Regions from separate parts of the Franconibacter pulveris genome, predicted to be linked through region 2. Evidence: predicted binding sites of a transcription regulator. Region 2 holds the regulator's gene; each other region holds the start of a gene.
The links. The regulator CRP, encoded in region 2, controls carbon source genes, mostly activating them, when cyclic AMP is high. The targets are predictions, from matches to a motif close to ATGTGANNNNNNTCACAT.
Positions count from the first base shown of each region.

Region 1: udp (uridine phosphorylase) is a predicted target of CRP. The motif match lies at 1,666-1,683, and genes of this name have one in related genera.
Region 3: rhaS (HTH-type transcriptional activator RhaS) is a predicted target of CRP. The motif match lies at 1,836-1,853, and genes of this name have one in related genera.
Region 4: cytR (DNA-binding transcriptional regulator CytR) is a predicted target of CRP. The motif match lies at 1,538-1,555, and genes of this name have one in related genera.

Region 1 covers NZ_CM165555.1:246,175-249,285, forward strand. Annotated here, with positions in the region: gene metE (5-methyltetrahydropteroyltriglutamate--homocysteine S-methyltransferase) at 1-598, shown strand, start outside; gene ACU4F7_RS01255 (dienelactone hydrolase family protein) at 727-1,551, opposite strand; gene udp (uridine phosphorylase) at 1,807-2,568, shown strand; gene rmuC (DNA recombination protein RmuC) at 2,710-3,111, shown strand, end outside.
Region 2 covers NZ_CM165555.1:4,263,539-4,266,649, forward strand. Annotated here, with positions in the region: gene ACU4F7_RS20215 (phosphoribulokinase) at 1-864, shown strand, start outside; gene ACU4F7_RS20220 (OsmC family protein) at 886-1,290, opposite strand; gene crp (cAMP-activated global transcriptional regulator CRP) at 1,599-2,231, shown strand; gene ACU4F7_RS20230 (YccS/YhfK family putative transporter) at 2,296-3,111, shown strand, end outside.
Region 3 covers NZ_CM165555.1:85,446-88,556, reverse strand. Annotated here, with positions in the region: gene rhaR (HTH-type transcriptional activator RhaR) at 1-798, opposite strand, end outside; gene rhaS (HTH-type transcriptional activator RhaS) at 872-1,708, opposite strand; gene rhaB (rhamnulokinase) at 2,009-3,111, shown strand, end outside.
Region 4 covers NZ_CM165555.1:103,213-106,323, forward strand. Annotated here, with positions in the region: gene ftsN (cell division protein FtsN) at 1-370, opposite strand, end outside; gene cytR (DNA-binding transcriptional regulator CytR) at 458-1,492, opposite strand; gene priA (primosomal protein N') at 1,656-3,111, opposite strand, start outside.

The DNA of each region.
Region 1 (3,111 bases), 670 kb from region 2:
GGTGACAATCCTTTGCTGGTCTTTCCCGCGTGAAGATGTCTCCCGCGAAACCATTGCGAAGCAGATTGCGCTGGCGCTGCGCGACGAAGTGGCGGATCTGGAAGCGGCGGGCATCGGCATCATCCAGATTGACGAACCGGCGCTGCGCGAAGGGTTGCCGCTCAAGCGCAGCGACTGGCAGGCCTACCTGGCGTGGGCGGTGGAAGCGTTCCGCCTGAACGCCGCCGTGGCAAAAGATGAAACCCAGATCCACACCCATATGTGCTACTGCGAGTTCAACGACATCATGGACTCCATCGCCGCGCTGGATGCGGACGTTATCACCATTGAAACCTCGCGTTCGGATATGGAGCTGCTGGAGTCGTTTGAAGAGTTCGAATACCCGAACGAAATCGGGCCGGGCGTGTATGACATTCACTCGCCGAACGTACCGAGCGTGGAATGGATTGAGGCGCTGCTGAAGAAAGCCGCCCAGCGCGTGCCGCAGGATCGTCTGTGGGTTAACCCGGACTGCGGCCTGAAAACCCGCGGCTGGCCGGAAACCCGCGCAGCGCTCGCCAACATGGTAAAAGCGGCGCAAAACCTGCGTCAGGCGTAAGGTTTCGTCGGGGCCTGGGAGGTTGACCCGCCCTGCAAATTCGCGCGTCGTAGAGAGGTAAGCGAACGGCCGCCTGCCCTGAACGGCAGTCTGAAAATAAAATCGCCCGGCAAAACCGGGCGATTTTTTTATCCTTTTTTCGCGCCGTAGCGCGCAAACCACGCCAGCATTCGCTGCCAGCCATCTTTTGCCGACTCGGCATGGTAGCTTGGGCGATAATCGGCGTTGAACGCATGTCCCGCTTCCGGATACACCACGATTTCCGCAGTGGCGTTAGCCGCCCGCAGCGCCTGACGCATGGTTTCCACCGTATCCAGCGGAATGCCGGTGTCCTGCGCGCCATACAGCCCTAAAACAGGCGCGTTCAAGTCTGTCGCCACATCTACCGGGTGTTTCGGCGAATTCAGCGTTTTATCGCCCAGCAGTTTGCCATACCAGGCGACGGCGGCTTTAAGCTGCGGATTGTGCGCGGCGTAGAGCCAGCTAATGCGCCCGCCCCAGCAGAAGCCGGTGAGCAGCAGGCGATGCGCGTCGCCGCCATTGCGCGCCGCCCAGTTGGCGACGTGATCGAGATCCGCCAGCACCTGCGCGTCCGGCACTTTAGAAACCAGATTGCTGAGCAGAGACGAAATATCGTCGTAATCGTTCGGATCGCCCTGGCGGAAGTAGAGTTCCGGCGCCACGGCCAGATACCCCTCAAGCGCCAGACGACGACAGATATCGCGGATATGTTCATGCACGCCAAAAATTTCCTGCACCACGATAACTACCGGCAGCGGGCCGTCGGCGTTTTTCGGGCGGGCGTGATAAGCGGGCATATTGTCGCCCTGTGAAGGAATGGACGTTTCACCGGCCAGAATGGCGTCTTCCGGCGTCTGAACTACCGTTGAAGCAACGGGAGAAACGGACGGGGCGAAACCCGGTTTGTTGTCGGTTGTTGTGTTACTGGTCATGGCATTCTCCGTACCCTTTTTAGCGCATCCGATAACTATAGCGTGCGATGGTAAATTCACCGTTGAACAAAAACGCGCTGTACGAAAGCGAAAGTTATCATTACAGGCATTAAAGTGTGATTTGCGTCACTATTTAATGGAAAAATAATGCAAACTGTTTATATCAAAGTGAATCCTGTCACGAAAAAGCGCGAGCGGCTTCTGTAAAGTACCGTTTTGCTTCTTCTGACCAACCGACCCACAGAGGAGTCTTTTATGTCCAGGTCTGACGTTTTTCATCTTGGCCTTACCAAAAATGATTTGCAGGGGGCCACGCTTGCTATCGTGCCCGGCGACCCGGAGCGCGTGGAAAAAATCGCGGCGCTGATGGAGAACCCGGTTAAGCTCGCCTCGCACCGTGAGTTCACTACCTGGCGCGCTGAGCTGGACGGCAAGCCCGTCATTGTTTGCTCCACCGGCATCGGCGGCCCGTCAACCTCAATCGCTGTGGAAGAACTGGCGCAGCTGGGCATTCGGACTTTCCTGCGCATCGGCACGACCGGCGCCATCCAGCCGCACATCAACGTAGGCGACGTGTTGGTCACGACGGCCTCAGTACGCCTGGACGGCGCAAGCCTGCACTTCGCGCCGATGGAATACCCGGCGGTGGCAGACTTCGCTTGTACCACAGCGTTAGTTGAAGCGGCAAAATCTGTTGGCGCGACGACGCATGTGGGCGTGACCGCTTCTTCCGATACCTTCTACCCGGGCCAGGAGCGTTACGACACCTTTTCCGGCCGGGTGGTCAGCCGCTTCAAAGGCTCTATGGAAGAGTGGCAGGCGATGGGCGTGATGAACTATGAGATGGAATCCGCCACGCTGCTGACCATGTGTTCAAGCCAGGGGCTGCGCGCAGGCATGGTGGCAGGCGTTATCGTCAACCGTACCCAGCAGGAAATCCCCAACGCGGAAACCATGAAGCAGACCGAAAGTCACGCCGTGAAAATCGTGGTCGAAGCGGCGCGCCGCTTGATCTAACCCTGCAAAGGCCGGCTAACTCCGGCCTTTTTGCGTAATTCCTCGCAGGAATTACGCTCCTCACAGAAAAACGCTTCCCGTCTGGACATCTGTACAGCACAATCGCTGCTGGCATGCGTTGCAGTTCAGGCAGGAGGCGTAGTGGAAAGCTCATACATTTTGTTGGCGATAATCGCTCTGGCGGGCGTGCTGGTCGGGTGGTTATTAGCAAGCCAGCGGGCGGTGCAGCTAAAGGCGGAGTTGCTGGCGGAACAGCGCGATATTTACGGCGAACTGAGCGCCGCCAAAGCCTCGCTTGAACAGAGCTTACACTGGCGTGACGAATGCGAACTTCTCAACAATGAACTGCGCAGCCTGCGGGAAATTAACAGCTCGCTGGAGTCTGACCTGCGCGAAGTCACTACCCGTCTTGAATCCACCCAACTGCACGCCGAAGAGAAGCTGCGCCAGATGATGAACAGCGAGCAGCGCCTGAGCGAGCAGTTTGAAAATCTCGCCAATCGGATTTTTGAGCAGAGCAACCGTCGGGTTGAAGAGCAGAAC
Region 2 (3,111 bases):
TCAAGACACCCGGTTATCGCCGTTACAGGTTCCAGCGGCGCAGGCACGACCACCACCAGCCTTGCGTTTCGTAAGATCTTCGCTCAACTACACCTTCATGCCGCGGAAGTGGAAGGCGACAGCTTTCACCGCTATACGCGCCCGGAAATGGATATGGCTATCCGCAAGGCGCGCGATTTAGGCCGGCATATCAGCTATTTTGGCCCCGACGCCAACGACTTTGGCCTGCTTGAACAAACCTTTATCGAGTATGGCCGCAGCGGCCAGGGGAAATCGCGCAAATACCTGCATACCTATGATGAAGCGGTGCCGTGGAACCAGGTGCCGGGCACCTTTACGCCCTGGCAGCCGCTGCCGGAGCCTACCGACGTGCTGTTTTATGAAGGGCTGCACGGCGGCGTGGTCACGCCGCATCACAACGTGGCGCAGCATGTAGATTTGCTGGTGGGCGTAGTGCCTATCGTCAACCTTGAGTGGATCCAAAAGCTGATTCGCGATACCAGCGAGCGAGGGCATTCACGCGAGGCGGTGATGGATTCCGTGGTGCGATCAATGGAAGATTACATTAACTACATCACGCCGCAGTTTTCCCGCACCCATATTAATTTCCAGCGCGTGCCGACGGTGGATACGTCTAACCCCTTCGCGGCGAAAGGCATTCCTTCGCTCGATGAAAGCTTTGTGGTTATCCACTTTCGCAACCTTGAAGGGATTGATTACCCCTGGCTGCTCGCCATGCTTCAGGGTTCTTTCATTTCTCACATCAATACGCTTGTCGTTCCCGGCGGCAAGATGGGGCTGGCGATGGAATTAATTATGCTGCCGCTGGTGCAGCGATTGATGGAAGGGAAAAAAATTGAATAAGGCGGCTGACGCCGCCCCGCGTCAGGCTTCCACCACTTCATAAGAGTGGGTGATGTTGACCGCTTTGCCGAGCATCAGCGCCACAGAGCAATATTTCTCAGCGGAGAGATCCACCGCGCGCGCCACAGCCGCCTCCTTCAGCGCCTTACCCGTTACGATAAAGTGCAGGTTAATGTGAGTGAACAAACGCGGCGCCTCTTCGCGGCGTTCTGAGGTCAGTTTCACTTCGCAATCCTGAACGTCATGACGCCCTTTTTGCAAAATAGACACCACGTCGATAGCGCTGCAACCGCCTGCCGCCATCAGCACCATTTCCATCGGGCTTGGCGCTTTATCGCCGGAATTACCGTCCATCAGGATTTGGTGCCCTGAAGCGGATTCGCCCAGAAACGTCAATCCCTCAACCCACTTTACTCGTGCCTGCATAATCATCACTCCGATGTATAAAAATTTTTGACAGATTACGCGCCAGTTACGAAAGAGGCAACGGAAGGGCGACCTGCGTCAAGCTGAAACGAGACAATAGAAGACACCCATGAAAAGCTATGCTAAAACAGTCTGGATGCTGCGGCGATACATTGATGTTATGCATGTATGCAGAGGACAAGACAATTTACCGGCTGCGACGACATGGACAGCCAACTTCCCGGGATGCGGGAAGATAATGATTGCAAAGCCAGATGGGGGACCCGCGCCCCGTCTTTGGAGCCAGTTTAAACAGAGGATAACAGCGCATGGTGCTTGGCAAACCGCAAACAGACCCGACTCTCGAATGGTTCTTGTCACATTGCCACATTCATAAGTACCCATCGAAGAGCACGCTGATTCACCAGGGTGAAAAAGCGGAAACGTTGTATTACATCGTTAAAGGCTCAGTGGCAGTGCTGATCAAAGACGAAGAGGGCAAGGAGATGATCCTCTCGTATCTGAATCAGGGAGACTTTATCGGCGAACTGGGCCTGTTTGAAGAGGGCCAGGAGCGCAGCGCCTGGGTTCGCGCCAAGACTGCTTGCGAAGTCGCCGAGATTTCCTATAAGAAATTCCGCCAGCTTATCCAGGTGAACCCGGACATCCTGATGCGCCTCTCTTCGCAGATGGCGCGTCGTCTGCAAGTCACCTCTGAAAAAGTCGGCAACCTGGCGTTCCTCGACGTGACGGGCCGCATCGCCCAGACGTTGCTCAACCTGGCGAAACAGCCGGACGCCATGACCCATCCCGACGGCATGCAAATTAAAATCACCCGTCAGGAAATCGGCCAGATTGTGGGTTGCTCCCGCGAAACCGTCGGTCGCATCCTGAAAATGCTCGAAGATCAAAACCTGATCTCCGCGCACGGTAAGACCATCGTGGTTTACGGCACCCGCTAAACCGCCATAAAAAAACGGCGTGTCGCTTCGGTAACACGCCGTTTTTGTTTCTACACTTACCTCTATGTTTCGCCGTCTCATTTATCACCCGGAAGTGAACTACGCCCTGCGTCAGACGCTGATCCTGTGTCTGCCGGTGGCGGTTGGGTTGCTGCTGGGCCATCTGCAACAGGGCCTGCTTTTTTCGCTGGTGCCTGCCTGCTGCAACATCGCCGGGCTCGACACGCCCCACAAGCGCTTTTTCAAACGTCTGGCGGTCGGCGCTTCGCTCTTTGCCGTCAGCAGTTTTACCGTGCAACTGTTACTGGCGAACAATCTGCCGCTGCCGCTTATCTTTTTAGGCATGGCGCTGCTGCTTGGCGTGACGGCGGAGATAAGCTCGCTGCATGCCCGGTTGCTGCCCGCTTCGCTTATCGCCGCCATTTTTACGCTAAGCCTCGCGGGGAACATGCCAGTCTGGGAGCCTATCCTGCTCTATATTTTCGGCACGCTCTGGTACGGGCTGTTTAACTGGTTCTGGTTCTGGCTGTGGCGCGAGCAGCCGCTTCGCGAGTCGCTAAGCCTGCTGTATCGCCAGTTGGCGGACTATTGCGAAGCGAAATATAACCTGCTGACGCAGCATACCGACCCGGAAACTGCCCTGCCCCCGCTGCTTACGCATCAACAAAAAGTAGTGGACCTTATCAGCCAGTGCTATCAACAGTTGCACATGCTGGCGGCCGGGAAACAGAGCGGCTATAAGCGTCTGCTGCGCACCTTCCAGATGGCGCTGGATTTGCAGGAGCATATTTCGGTCAGCCTGCATCAGCCGGAGGAGGTGCAAAAGTTGGTGGAGCGCAGCCACGCCGAGGCGGTGATCCGCTGGAACGCACAGACCATT
Region 3 (3,111 bases), 510 kb from region 2:
GCCCGTCTCACGCGTAAACACCACCGAGAAGTAATTGCTGTCTTCGAAGCCGCAACGCGAGGCGATCTCGCTAATCAGCATCTCGGTATGGCGCAGCAGATATTGCGCCTGGCAGATGCGCAGCTGACGCAGGTACTGGCTGATGGTCATACCGGTCTGCTGGCGGAAAAGCTGGCGCAGCGGCCGCTCCGACGCCTGGTGACGCTCGCAAAAACGCGCCAGGTCAAAATCCGTTTCCAGGCTTTTACCGAGCGCGGCGATAAGCAGATCGAGCGTTTCCCCCTGCTCCGTCGCCGCGTCGTCGGCGGGCTGATAACGGTGGCGGCGCAGCGTGATGCAAAGCTGCAAAAAGAGGCTCTCCGCCAGACACTGCGACAGCGCATCGGGCTTCACGCTCTCATGCTCCAGCTGGTTGATGAGCTGGCGCGCCTGCGCCATCCCCTGACTTCCCAGCCGCCAGCGCGCTTCGCAGCCGCGCGGCGGTTGCAGAAGCTCCGCCCAGTCCACGTTGAGGCGCAGCCGCTCGGGGCAATAGATGATGTTATGCAGCACCAGGTCGTTCACCGCCTGATAGCTGTGGCGGTCTTCGGCGCGAATGTAAAAGAGATCGCCGCAGGTGATGCGCCAGGGCCGGTCGTTAAGCACGTGCAGGCCATTGCCGCGCCACACCAGCACCAGTTCGCAAAAGTCATGGGAATGCTCGGCGAAGACATTTTGCGGATAGCGGTCCGCCACCGCGACGGCCTGGGCGGCGGTGGCGAAAAAGTCATCTTTTTTGAGGATTAACTGGTCGGCCACAACACGCCCCTGGAAGCTAAATAGTCAGAAAGTATCGACGTTTTTGGCGCGTAAGAGGGTGATTTGTCTCGCGTTACTGAAACGGGCAGTCGCGCCCGAGACGAATTTCGCGCGGCGACCAGCAAAACTCGCGCTTAAACAGCGTAGAGAAATGGTTGCTGTCGCCAAAGCCGCACTGGTAAGCAATATCGGTCACGCTCTCCTCGCTGTGGCGCAGCAGATGGCGCGCTTTAATCAGCCGCAGGCGGTTCAGGTAACGCTGCGGCGTCAGACCGGTTTGCTGCTTCAGTTGCCGGTGCAGCGTTCTGAGGGAGAAGCTGAATTTGTCGGCAAGCTGCTCCCAGCACACCTCCTCGGCGAAATGGTCTTCAAGCCAGGCGATCATCTGGTTAAGCCGTTCGTCAGCCTTGCCGCAGTGCTCCGCCAGGCTGCTTTTACGCAACAAAATCAGCAACTGCATAAAGAGGATTTCGCGGTTAGCGATGGCGGGGGTATCGGCGGCTTCGCCCAGCGCTTCTATCTGTTCGATAAGCCCGCGCACCTGCTGCAACACCTGCTGGCCCACCCGCCAGTGAGAGGCGTAGTTGCCGTCCTGCTCCTGCGGCAGCAGCCGCTCCAGCCCGGCGATAAACGAAAACGCGTCCGGCGCGCGGTAAAGCACGTTCGTCAGACAGAGGTTCTCGGTGTGCTCGAAAAGGTGCCGGTCGTGGTCGCGCACAAAGCAGACGGAGCCGCCGCTCAGCGTATAGGGCTGGCCGTTGAAAATGTGAGTGCCGGTGCCGTGCTCGACAATTACGATTTCCCAGAAGTCGTGATGATGTTCTGGAAACGCCGCCTGCGGCAGCCGCGGCTCAATCGCTACCGTGGCATTACCCGACGGGAAAAAATCAGCGCCGTACAAGACCGTCATGTTCGCCTCCTTCGCACCAGAAAGTAGCGTGATAGTAGTTAACCGCCCGTCGCCTCACCTTAAATTTCCGACGGGAAAACGCGCAAACTGCGCACGTTTTTTAAGAAACGACAGGAAAGATCCAGAAATGCGGCGAAGCTCACAGGGCCGTGCTTGGCCCTGTAAACGCTGAACTGTGAAATCCCTCACGTTTACCTTTGTTCTGTTGCCAGCCGCGGTTTAGCGCTGTCAGTAGCGTGAAGGTAACGGGCTGCGCGCCTTTTTAGACTGCGGGTAACGATTCAGACAAGGATACCCGCCATGACTCTTCGCCATAGCGTTGCCGTTGACCTGGGCGCCTCCAGCGGCCGCGTGATGCTGGCGCGTTACGACAGCGCGACCCGCGACCTGCAACTGCGCGAAATCCACCGTTTCACTAACAGCCTTAAGCCTCTTGAAGGCTTTGCTACCTGGGACGTGGATGCGCTGGAGGGCGAGATACGTATTGGGTTGCAGAAAGCCTGTGATGAAGCAAACGCTATCGACAGCATCGGCATCGACACCTGGGGCGTGGATTTCGTCTTGCTGGATAAAGCGGGCAACCGCGTCGGGCTGCCGGTTTCCTATCGCGATAGCCGCACGGAAGGGGTAATGCTGCGGGCATGCGCAGAACTGGGCCGCGAAGCTATCTATCGCCGCACCGGCATTCAGTTTCTGCCGTTCAACACGCTCTATCAGCTGCGCGCGCTCGCCGACCAGCAGCCGGAACTGCTGGCGCAGGTCGAACATGCTCTGCTGATGCCCGATTACCTCTGCTACCGCCTTACCGGCGAACTGAACTGGGAATACACCAACGCCACCACCACGCAACTGATCAACATTCACACCGGCGCCTGGGATGAAACGCTGCTGGCGTGGGCGAGCGTGCCGACGCGCTGGTTTGGCGCGCCCACCCATCCGGGCAACGTTATCGGCCGCTGGGTTTGCCGTGATGGTCGGTCTGTGCCGGTGATTTCCGTCGCCACCCACGATACCGCTAGCGCGGTTATCGCCGCGCCTTTGCAGGATAGCGACGCCGCCTGGCTCTCCTCCGGCACCTGGTCGCTGATGGGTTTTGAGAGCAACACCCCGTACGCCAGCGAGCAGGCGCTGGCCGCCAACGTCACCAACGAAGGCGGCGCGCAAGGGCGCTACCGCGTGCTGAAAAACATTATGGGGCTGTGGCTGTTGCAACGCGTAACCAAAGAACAAAACGTGAGCGACCTGCCGGGGCTTATCCAGCAGGCGCAGCAGCTTCCCGCCTGTCGGTTTGTGATTAACCCCAACGACGACCGCTTTATCAATCCACAGAGCATGAGCGATGAAATTCAGGCCGCCTGCCGGGAAAGCGGCCAGCCCGTCCCGCAAAGCGCGGCGGAGCTGGC
Region 4 (3,111 bases), 520 kb from region 2:
GATCAAGCAACTGGCGCTGCTCGTTGGTCAGTTGCTCCTGGTTCATGATTTCCCCGCCTGCCGTAGGCTCGGTGGGTTTCACAACGCCAGGCTGGCGGCTTTCCAGCTCTTTAATATAGCGCCAGCGCTCTTCCGGCTTTGGCGGTAGCCCGTTGCCCGCCACTTTATGGCCCGGCAGCGTCTCCGCCTCTTCTTTCTTGTGATGGGTAATAAAGTACAGGGCGCCGATAAAAGCGACCACCACAGCGGCCGCGATGGCGACCATAGCCGGGGAAACAGCAGGCAGGTTACGTTGCTTTTTGCGGGTAGGACTCTTTTTGCGCCGCGCGGGAGCCGGCTGTCCGCGGCGTACATAATCTCTTTGTGCCACTATCGTTTCGCTGTATTCGTTCGTTATCAGCCCGCCATGTTACTTAAGGGGCGGCCCTTTGACCAGTCGGGGGCGTCTTAAAGCCGCTTATTTTCGCGGCTTCGGCGCGCTGCTTGAGCCGCGGACCACCAGCTCGCAATCAAGCAGGCGCGAACCGCTGTTGACCGTCTGCCCGTGAAGTTGATCGAGCAGCAGCAGCATCGCTTCGCGGCCGATATCAAAACGCGGCTGCGCGACGGTGGTCAGCGGCGGGTCGCAGAAGGCGGAAAGCGAAATATTATCGAAGCCTATCAGCGAGATATCGTCCGGCACCTTATAGCCGCGGCGTTTGGCGAGCGAGAGCGCCCCAAGGGCCATCACGTCGCTGTGACAAAAAACGGCGGTGGGAGGCTTAGGCAGGTCGAGCAGTTGAGAAAGCGCGTTGGCGCCCGCCTCGTAGGTAAAATCGCCCCGGGCGATATAGTGCGGGTCGACGGTAATGCCGCAGCGGCGCAGCGCCTGTACATATCCCTGCAGGCGATAATGGCACAGCGGCATCTCTTCCGGCCCGGCGATGCAGGCGATGCGCTCGTGGCCCAGCTCATGCAGGTAATTGACCGCGTTAAAAGCGGCGGTGAGGTTATCAATATGCACCGTCGGCAGTTCCAGCTCCGGCGCGAATTCATTCGCCATCACCATCGGCGGCAGGTTGCGCTGCTCCTCTTTGCTGGCGTCGAAAGGCAGGCGGGAGCCGAGCAGCAGCATGCCGTCGATTTGCTTGGTGATAATCAGGTCGATGAATGTCTTTTCCTGCTGGTTCTGGTGGGCGCAGTCGCCAATCAATACCAGATAGCCTTGCTCCGCCGCCGTGACTTCAATGCCGCGAATAATTTCGCTGAAAAAAGGGTCGCAAATATCCGGCACGATAACGAGGATAGTGCGGGATTCGTTGCGCTTGAGGCTGCGGCTGAGCGAGTTGGGCAGGTAACCCACTTCAATAGCCGCCTGTTCAACGCGGTGGCGGGTGGTCTGCGATACCTTTTCCGGGTTCATTAAGGCGCGCGATACCGTGGCCGTCGAAACGCGAGCTTTGGCGGCGACATCTTTCATGGTTGCGGCGGCAACCTGCTTCTTGGGCTTCAACTTCTTCTCCTCACCTGCGCCACGGCGGACGCAGATACATCCTGTATCTGACCTACATCACATTCATATCAGCTATTTAAAGCACCGACTTACAAAAATTACATCAGTAATGTGATGGAGATTTTATTTTTTTCGATATGTTTCGCAGAAATCGCCGGGTTGGTTAACTTTCGATCGGGTCCACATCCAGCACCCACTTCACTTTACGCGCGGCGGGCAGGGTGTTGACGAGCGCCAGGCTGTTGCCAAGTAGGCGCTGCAAATGTTGCCGGGAGGGATGCTGTAAAAGCAGTTGCCAGCGGTAGCGGCCGCCGCGTTTGGGTTGCAGGGCGGGCACCGGGCCGAGGATCCATAAATGGTCGTCCGCCAGCGGGCTGGAGCGCAGCAGGTTATGCATCTGATGCAGGAACTGCGGCGCTTCCTGGTTGTTATGATCTTCAGCGCGAATCAGCACATGGCTGCTGAACGGCGGCAGTGAAACGCCGACGCGCTCAGCCAGCGCCTGGTCGGCGAAGGCGTCATACCCCTGGCTTAAGAGCGTCTGTAATAAAGGATGCTCCGGGTGGTGAGTCTGTAGGATCACTTCGCCCTGTTTGCCGGCGCGGCCGGCGCGGCCCGCCACCTGGGTATAAAGCTGCGCAAAACGTTCGGCGGAGCGGAAATCGGCGGAAAACAGCGCGCCGTCGACATCCAGCAGCGCCACCAGCGTGACGTCAGGAAAGTGATGCCCCTTCGCCAGCATCTGGGTGCCGATAAGAATACGCGCGCCGCCGCGATGCACTTCTGCGAGGTATTGCTCCAGCGCCCCCTTGCGGCTGGTGGTGTCGCGGTCGATGCGGGAGATCGGCACGTCGGGGAAAAGCGGTGCCAGCGTCTGCTCCAGCTGCTCTGTGCCCAGTCCTACCGGCACGGTATGCGTGGAGCCGCACTGCGGGCACTGGCGCGGCACCGGACGCTGGCTGTCGCAGTGATGGCAGCGCAACTGATGCGTCGCCTGATGCAGGGTGTAGTAATGGTCGCAGCGCGGGCACTCGGCAATCCAGCCGCAGTCATGGCACAGCAGCGCAGGGGCGAAGCCGCGGCGGTTAAGAAACAGGATGACCTGGTTATTGGCCTGCAAATGCTGGCGCATGCTGGCGATAAGCGCGGGCGCAAGCCCCGCCTGCAGCGGCTGGCCTTTTAAGTCCAGTACGTGCTGCAGAGCCGGACGCGCGTTGCCGGCGCGACGGGTTAGCTTCAGCATGCGGTATTTACGCTGGCGCACGTTGTGCAGCGTTTCCAGCGCAGGCGTGGCGGAGCCAAGGATAATGGGGATCTGCTCGGTATGGGCGCGATAAACCGCGAGATCCCGGGCGTGGTAGCGGAACCCTTCCTGCTGCTTGTAGGAGCTGTCGTGCTCCTCGTCGATAACGATGACGCCCAGATTTTTAAATGGTGTGAAGAGCGCGGAGCGGGTGCCGATAACGATGGCCGCTTCGCCGCTTTTCGCCTTAAGCCAGGCGCTCAGCCGCTCGCTGTCGTTAAGCCCGGAGTGTAAAACTTCCACCGGCGCGTTAAAGCGTTCGCGAAAGCGGGCGATGGTCTGCGGCGTCAGGCCGATTTCCGGCACCAGCACCAGC